2 regions of the Microbacterium sp. NPDC060117 genome follow, and region 1 is predicted to be linked to the other one. Evidence: predicted binding sites of a transcription regulator. Region 1 holds the regulator's gene; the other holds the start of a gene.
What was found. The regulator HspR, encoded in region 1, represses chaperone genes until heat shock. The targets are predictions, from matches to a motif close to AAGTTGAGTCNNNNNGACTCAACTT.

Region 2: ACFWCK_RS02855 (ATP-dependent Clp protease ATP-binding subunit) is a predicted target of HspR. The motif match lies at 2,729-2,753, and genes of this name have one in related genera.

What each region holds. Positions count from the first base shown of each region.
Region 1 covers NZ_JBHWXR010000003.1:467,161-471,471, forward strand. Annotated here, with positions in the region: gene ACFWCK_RS13875 (ABC transporter substrate-binding protein) at 1-818, opposite strand, end outside; gene ACFWCK_RS13880 (glyoxalase superfamily protein) at 1,243-1,629, opposite strand; gene ACFWCK_RS13885 (heat shock protein transcriptional repressor HspR) at 1,676-2,155, opposite strand; gene ACFWCK_RS13890 (DnaJ C-terminal domain-containing protein) at 2,319-3,305, opposite strand; gene ACFWCK_RS13895 (nucleotide exchange factor GrpE) at 3,316-3,918, opposite strand; gene dnaK (molecular chaperone DnaK) at 3,918-4,311, opposite strand, start outside.
Region 2 covers NZ_JBHWXR010000001.1:640,446-644,756, forward strand. Annotated here, with positions in the region: gene ACFWCK_RS02850 (substrate-binding domain-containing protein) at 1-77, shown strand, start outside; gene ACFWCK_RS02855 (ATP-dependent Clp protease ATP-binding subunit) at 156-2,714, opposite strand; gene ACFWCK_RS02860 (GMP synthase) at 2,856-3,584, shown strand; gene ACFWCK_RS02865 (glutaminase) at 3,624-4,112, opposite strand; gene ACFWCK_RS02870 (LacI family DNA-binding transcriptional regulator) at 4,231-4,311, shown strand, end outside.

The DNA.
Region 1 (4,311 bases):
CCCTCCACGTAGGCGGCGAGGGCCTGCTTGGGCATGTACCCCTTGTCCCACAGCTCCTTGTACTTGGACATCAGGTCACGGTATGCGGCGTTGTCGATGTCCGGCTTGGACCAGTCGTCGGTGAGCGCGGTGTGCCCGGCGAAGTTGTACTGCTGGCCGACGGTCGACCAGGCGAAGGTGATCGCGTCGGACGCCGGCGAGATGCAGTACTGCCCCTGCGCGAGCGTCGGCTGGATCTTGGCGCAGTCGGCGAGCAGGTCGTCCCAGGTCGCCGGTGCCTTGTCGGTGTCGACGCCGGCCTTGGAGAGCATGTCCTTGTTCCAGAACAGCACTGTCTGCGCCTCCTGCAGAAGCGGATACGCGTAATAGGTGCCGCCGATCTCGGACACCGACTTGGCGGAGTCGATGATCTCGCCGAGCTTGGACTTGTCGACGACCTTGCCGAGGTCGTACAGCTGCCCGGCGTTCACGGCGTCCTGGATGCTGCCGGAGTGGGTGTAGATGTCGGGTGCCTTGCCCGCGGCCTGCGCGGCCTTCATCTTCTGGTCCCAGGCGTCGGCGGGGATCTCGGTGTCCTTCACGACGATCTTGTCCTGGGAGGCGTTGAACTTCTTGACGATGTCCTTGTACCAGGCGTTCTCGGGCGGCGTGAAGGTGCGGTGCCAGAACTCGATGGTGGTCTTGCCGGAGGAGTCGCCTCCGTCGCCTGCGGCCTGGCCCGGAGTGCTCGAGCCGCAGCCCGCGAGCAGTCCTACCGCCGTGATGCCGCCGAGAGCGGCCATCACCACCCGGCGCGTGCGCTGTGTGTCCGTCTTCATGGGTTCCTCCTCGGGAACACGACTTCCTCGTCGAATCGGTGCTGGGTCCGGCACAGGGGTCCGGGTCCGCGGTCGCGCTGAGTCGGCATCGACCGGGCTGCACTCAGAGTAGGCGAAATCGATTTCAGACACAAGACGCTCTTCGTCGATTCCCGCGATTCCGCGCGGTCGGGTGACGATTTCGCATCCTGCGGAACTCCGGGTGGAGCTTCCCGCTGCGCAACGCGCCCTCCAGGGTCGGCGCAGGGGAAATCGATTTCACCGCCTCGTTCCCCTCTCGCAGACGTGACGAACCCCTCAGATGAACACCCGAGAAGGAGTCTGCATGAACCCGCCGCCTGCCGCAGCGCCCTCCCCCGCCGCACCTTCCGGGCGATGGATCCGCCCGGCCGGAGCAGCATCGACGGGTGCGCGATCTCCGCGCTCAGCCGTCGGCGTCGGCGTCGCCGGACTCGGCGAAGCGCAGCATGTTGCCGAACGGGTCGGGCACGACCATCGTCGCGCCGCCCGGGGCATCGTCTTCGATTCCGGGGAAGGGCGCCTCGCCGGCGCTGCGCTCGAAGAACTCGGCACGGAAGCCGACGACGTCTCGCATCGGGATCCACACGGCGGTCCCGGGTGTTCCGTCGCCGTAATGCTCGCTGAGATGGATCCGGCAGTCGCCGCGGCGGATCCCCAGATACAGCGGAAGGCCCTCTGCGAACCGGTGCTCGAACTCGACCTCGAACCCGAGCCGGTCCAGGTAGAAGCGCCTCGCGAGCGCGACGTCGAAGATGCGCAGGACGGGGACGGCGGCGCCGAGGGAGCTCATGACCAGACCCTACGCCGTGCTGCCCGGTCAGCGCCGTGATGCGGCGTCAGCGCCGGCTGTCGTCCGGATCGTCGGCGACGTCGTCGCCGTGCTCCGGGGCGCTCCCCCACGGTCGCCACAGCACGACCTCGGTGGGGCGGCGGATCCGGCGTCCGGACGGGACGGCCATGACGGATCCGGTCGTGCCGGCGGCGAACACGCGGACGCCGGGGCGGTTCGCCCGCTCCTCACGCAGGTCGTGCTCGAGCTCGCCCACGCGGCGCCGCAGGGTGCGCACCTCGTCCTCGAGGTCGAGCAGGCGCGCGATCGCGGGCAGGCTCATCCCTTCGCCGGACAGCTGGGCGACCTCGCGCAGCTGCTCGATGTTGCGCATCGAGTAGCGACGGGATCCGCCCCTGGTACGGCCGGGGACGACCAGGCCGATCCGGTCGTACTGCCGCAGCGTCTGCGGGTGCATGCCGGCGAGCTCAGCGGCGACGGCGATCGCGAAGATCGGGGTCTCGGCGTTCATGCGCTCATCGGGCATAGCCCACCTCCCGCACGAACGGGGTCGTCGAGCGAGCGCGCCTTCCCCGGGGTCGTTGAGCGAGCCCCGAGCGCAGCGAGGAGCGAGACGAAACGCGGTCTCTTGCGAGAGCACCGCGTTTCGTCACGGTCCCGGAGCGAAGCGCCGCCCATCGCGCCCACCATCACGCCCGCGCCTTCGCCAGCAGCTCGGCGCGCGGGTTCTCGGCCGGCTCGGCCGCGCGGAAGCGCTCCAGCGCCTCACGTGCGGCCTCGTCGAGGTGGGACGGCACGGCGACCTGAACCTCGGCGAGCAGGTCGCCGGTGGCCTTCGACGTGGTGACACCCCGGCCCTTGACCCGCAGGACCCGACCGGACGGCGTGCCCGGCGCGACCTTGAGCTTGACCGGATCCCCGCCGAGGGTCGGCACCTCGATGGTGGCGCCCAGCGCCGCCTCGGTGAACGTGACCGGCACGGTGACCCGCAGGTTCAGGCCGTCACGGGTGAACACGGGGTGCGGCTTCACGGCCACCTGGACCACGATGTCGCCGTTCTCCCCGCCGTCGGGCGAAGGCCGCCCACGACCGCGCAGACGGATCTTCTGCCCGTCCTTCACGCCCGCGGGGATCTTCACCTTGAGCGGACGCCCGTCCTCGCCCTGCAGCGTGACGGTCTCGCCCTTCACCGCGGTCGCGAACGACAGCGTGGTGCGGGCCGTGACGTCGGCGCCCTTCTGCGGGCCGCCATAGCCCCGGAACCCGCCGGACGACTGCCCGAACCGACCGGATCCGAACCCTCCACCGCCCTGGTTGAACATGGCGAAGATGTCGTCGAAGTCGGCGGACTGCCCGCCACGGCCCCGGTTGAACGCGCTGAACACGTCGTCGAAGCCGCCGTTGCCGGCGCTGCCCGGAGCCGTGAAGCGCGCGCCGCCGGCGCCCATCGCGCGGATCTGGTCGTACTCCGCGCGCTGCTCGGCGTCGGAGAGCACCGAGTACGCCTCGCTGATCTCCTTGAACTTCGCCTCCGCCGCGGCGTCGCCGGGGTTGGAGTCCGGGTGGTACTTGCGCGCGAGCTTGCGGTAGGTCTTCTTCATGTCCGCCTCGGACACGTCCTTGGAGACGCCGAGGGTCTTGTAGAAGTCCTTGTCGAACCAGTCCTGGCTAGCCATCGACCACCCCCTACTCAGCGGGGACGGCGACGACGACCTTGGCGGGACGCAGCTCGACATCGCCCAGGCGGTAGCCCACCTCGACGACCTCGAGCACGACGGCCTTCGCCACGCCCGGGGTGGGCTGCTGGAAGATCGCCTCGTGCTGCTGCGGGTCGAACTCGTCGCCCTTCTCGCCGTAGGAGACCACGCCGAGGCGTTCCACGACGGAGCGCACCTTGTCGGCGATCGCGGCGAAGGGGGTGCCCTCCTCCAGATCGCCGTGCTGAGCGGCGCGGTCGAGATCGTCGAGCACGGGGAGCAGGCCCTTCGCGGCCTCGCCCTTCGCGCGCTGGATCTCGACGCCGCGCTGCTCCTCGGTGCGGCGGCGGTAGTTCGCGTACTCGGCCTGAAGGCGCTTGAGGTCGACGAGCAGCGTGTGCTCGGCGTCGGCGAGGGCCGCGTCCTCCGCGGCGTCCTCGGCGAGCGCGTCCTCGCTCTGCGCGATGTTCAGGATGTCGTCGACCGTGAGCTCGTCATCGGCGCCGGAATCCGGCTGGGGGCCGGACGCGTTCGCGTCCGACCCCTCGCTCGGAACTCCGGCGTTCTCGTCGAAGTCCTTGGGATCCGTCATTACTTCTTCTCGTCCTCGTCGTCCACGACCTCGGCGTCCACGACGTCCTCATCGGACCCCGTCTCCGCAGCGGCCTCCTCGGCGGCACCGTCGGCGGCCGCGTCGGCCTGCTGCGATGCGTAGATGGCCTCACCGAGCTTGGTCTGCGACTGGGTCAGCTTGTCGAACGCGGTCTTCACGGCCTCGTCGTCCTCGCCGGCCAGCGCGGTCTTCAGCGCGTCGACATCGGCCTTGACCTCGGTCTTGACGTTCTCCGGGAGCTTGTCCTCGTTCTCCGAGATGACCTTCTCGACGCCGTAGGACAGCGTCTCGGCCTGGTTGCGGACCTCGGCCGACTCGCGGCGCTTCTTGTCCTCGGCGGCGTGCTCCTCGGCCTCGCGCACCATGCGGTCG
Region 2 (4,311 bases), on a different contig from region 1:
CGGCCGACGCCACGACGCCCGACATCGAGGCTTTCGTCGGGGTCGTGCGCGGCCGCCGCGCCAACTCGTCCCGCTGACGGCGCGCTCGGACCCGGTGCTCCGCCGGCCCGTGAACGAGGGCCGGGACCCCGTCGGCCCCGGCCCTCGCCCTGCGGTCAGGCCGCCTGCGCCATCTCCGCGGTCGCGGTGACGAGCAGCAGGCCGCCCGCCGCGTCCACGACCACACGACCGCCGTCGCCGAGCTCGCCCGAGACGAACAGGTCCGCGATGCGGTCGTCCACCTCGCGCTGGATCAGGCGGCGCAGCGGCCGTGCCCCGTACTCCGGCTCGTAGCCGTGCTCGCCGAGCCAGTCCACCGCGGCATCGGTGACGTCGAGCGTCACCTCGCGCCCGGCCAGGCGCCGAGAGGTGGCCTGGAGCAGGAGCCGCACGATGCGGCCCAGCTCTTCACGGCCGAGCTTGGAGAACAGCACGATCTCGTCGATGCGGTTCAGGAACTCGGGCCGCATGGCCTCGCGGAGCTTGCCCATCACGCGCGCCCGCAGGTCCTCCTGCGAGGCGAACCCGTTCGCGGAGGCATCCTGCGACGCCACGAACCCGAGCGCACCCGACCGCGAGGCGAGGAACTCGGATCCGATGTTCGACGTCATCACGATCACGGTGTTGCGGAAGTCGACCGTGCGGCCCTGACCATCGGTCAGGCGGCCGTCGTCGAGCACCTGCAGCAGCAGGTTGAACACGTCGGGGTGCGCCTTCTCGATCTCGTCGAACAACACGATCGCGTAAGGGTTGCGCCGCACGCGTTCGGTGAGCTGGCCGGCCTCGTCGTAGCCGACGTATCCCGGAGGGGCGCCGACGAGCCGCGACACCGTGTGCCGTTCGCCGAACTCGCTCATGTCGAAGCGGATCACGGCGGTCTCGTCGTCGAACAGGCGATCGGCGAGGGCCTTGGCGAGTTCGGTCTTGCCCACGCCGGTGGGACCGAGGAACAGGAAGGATCCGACGGGTCGACGGGCGTCGCCCATGCCGGTGCGGCTGCGGCGCACGGCCCGTGCCACGGCGGCGACCGCGTCGTCCTGCCCGATCACCCGGGCGTGCAGGTCGGACTCGAGGTCGGCCAGGCGCTCGCGCTCGCTCTCGGACACCCGGCTGACCGGGATGCCCGTGGCGCGCGCGATCACCGCGGCGATCTCGCCCTCCCCCACGACCGCCGACTCGACATCCGCCCGGCGGGCGGTGCTGCCGGCGTCGTCGATCCGGGCCTGCACGGCGGCGATCTCGTCGCGGATCCGCGAGGCCTCCTCGTAGTGCTCGGCGCCGACCGCGGCGTTCTTGCGTGCCTCGAGGTCGGCCAGCTCGGCGAACAGGGCCGCGACGTCGGTCACGACGCCGAGGCGCAGCCGCAGTCGGGCGCCGGCCTGATCGATGAGATCGATCGCCTTGTCGGGCAGCACCCGATCGGGCAGATACCGCGCGCTCAGCTCGACGGCGGCTCGGATCGCGTCGTCCGTGTACTCGACGGCGTGATGCTGTTCGTAGGCTGGCTTGAGCCCTTCCAGGATGCGCACGGCGTCCTCGATCGAGGGCTCGGCGACCTTCACGGGCTGGAAGCGACGCTCGAGGGCCGGATCCTTCTCGATCCGGCGGTACTCGGAGAGCGTGGTCGCCCCGACCAGGTGCAGGTCGCCCCGCGCGAGGCGCGGCTTCAGGATGTTGCCCGCGTCCATGCCGCCGCCCTCGCCGGATCCGCCCGCGCCGACGACGGTGTGCACCTCGTCGATGAAGACGATGATCTCGCCCTTGTGTGCCGCGATCTCGTCCATCGTCTGGGTCAGACGCTCCTCGAAGTCGCCCCGGTAGCGGGTGCCGGCGAGCATCGCCGGCAGGTCGAGCGCCACGACACGGCGTTCGGCGAGCTGCGCGGGCACGGCGCCGTCGACGATCGCGCGGGCGAGACCTTCGACGATCGCGGTCTTGCCGACGCCGGCCTCGCCGATCAGCACCGGGTTGTTCTTGGTGCGACGGCTGAGGATCTCGATCGTCTGCTCGATCTCGGAGGCCCGGCCGATCACCGGATCCAGCTCGCCCGCACGCGCACGTGCGGTGAGGTCGAGGCCGAACCGGTCGAGCATCGGCGTCTCCGATGCGGGCTGCGCGGCCGCCCCGTCCTGGTCGGGCGCCGCACCTGCGGGCAGGGGCTCGCGCAGACCCTGGGTCAAGGCCTCGGCGGTGACGCCGGCGCGGGCGAGGATCTGGCCCGCGGGGGCGTCCTGTCCGAGCACGAGCGCGAAGAACACGTGCTCCGGCTCGATGTAGGTCGCACCGGACGAGCGCGCCACCTGGTAGGCGTGGAACAGCGCGCGGCTGGCGCTCGGGGTGATGGTCGCGGCGTCGATGTCCGAGGCGTCACCGGGTGCGGGGAGGCGGGTGTCGACGGCGTCGACGATGGCCTGCGGCGTCACGCCGATGTTGCGGATCGCCTGGTCGACGGCGTCGTCCTCGACGATCGTGCGGAGGACGTGGAGGGCGTCGAGCTCGGTCTGGCCGCGCTCGAGCGCGAACCGGCCGGCGCGCTGCAGGATGCGCTGAGTGCGCACGGTGAGGAACCGGCTGAGGTCGATGGACCGGGTCTGCCGGGCCTGCTCACCGGCGAGGTAGCGGGCGAGGAACTCGTCGAACGAGCCCGAACCCGCGTCGGTGAAATCGTTGGGCATTTCGCTTCCTCTCAAACTTGAGCGTTGTGCTGTCAAGTTCAACGCGAGTCCCTCTCGGGTATTCCCGACTCCGCTTCCCGACTGTTCCGGAGCGTTGCATCGCGACTCGGCGGCGCCGCTCCCCTCCCCTAGAATCCAGGGATGGCCTCGCTTCTGTATGTCGGCGTGCGCCCTGAGCTGGATGCGGCGACGGCGGAGCGCGCGTCGTTCCGTGTCGCCCTCGGCGTCGATGCCGACGGGCTCGACCGCATCGACCTCACCACCACGGCCCTGCCCGACGACGTGTTCGACCGCTACGCAGGCTTCGTGATCGGCGGCTCGCCGTTCAACGTCACCGACGTCCGCAAGTCCGAGACGCAGCGACGGGTCGAGTCGGATCTGGAGCGGATCGCGGAGCGGGCGATCGACGGCACCACCACCGCGTTCTTCACCTGTTTCGGGATCGGCGTGATCACGCGCCTCCTCGGCGGCGAGGTCGGCATGGACAGCCCCGAGGAGGCGACCGCGGCCGAGATCCGCACCACGGCCGATGCCGTCGCGGATCCGCTCTTCGGCCCCGCCGGGCCCGTGTTCCACGCCTTCACCGCGCACAAGGAGAGCGCGGTGACCGTGCCGCCCGGGGCCGTGCTGCTCGCCGGCAACGACACCTGCCCGGTGCAGGCGTACCGCGTCGGGGTCGATCTGTACGCGACGCAGTTCCATCCCGAGCCCTCGCCGCGGGACTTCGCCGATCGGATGGTCTTCTACCGCACCACGGGGTACTTCGACCCGGACGCCTTCCACACCGTGCAGGAGGCGGTGCTCGAATCCGTGGTCACCGAGCCGGCGCGGATCCTCCACCGCTTCGGCGAGCGCGCCCTCGCCCGCTGAGGCAGGGCCTCGAGCGAGCGCCCGAGGCGGGCGCTTCGCTCAGTCGCCGAGCCCCTGCCGCAGCAGCGCGATCCGCTCCTCCAGATATCCGCTGAGCGGCGTGAACCCGCCCGCCGCGGACCACCGCACGGACGGCACGCCGTCGATCAGCGCGAGGGGGCCCGACGAGCCGCCGGCCGACACGGTCGCGACGTCGATCGACGTCCATCCCACATGCACGGTCTCACCGTCGCCGAAGCCGCCGCGGGAGGCCTCGGCACGTCTCTCGGCCCTGGCCCGCGCCGACTCCGCGGCATACCCTCGGCGCACCGGCGCCGCGGCGCGCAGCACCTCGGCCGTGGCGTACACCGCGTCGTCGTCGATGAGCAGCACGCCGACGTGCCAGGCGGATCCGGCGCGCACGATGCGCGGCGCCCGCCATCGCGGGGTCTTCTCACGCCCGAGCGCCTCCCGCGGCACGCCGGAGAGAGCCGTGCGCGCACGATCCAGGAGCGCGCCGAGCGGGTCACCGGGTTCCGACGAGGTCACGGCTCAAGGCTATGCCCGCGCGAAGACCGCCGCCCGGCATCACGCGCGTCCGCGGATGTGATCGATATCATGCACGTGTGCCGGGCGACTCCCGTGCGCCCGCCGACGATCGGAACCCATGACCACCGCCATGACACCGGATCCTCGCCGCATCCCGGGGATGGCGGATGTCGCGCGCCTGGCGGGAGTCTCCGCACAG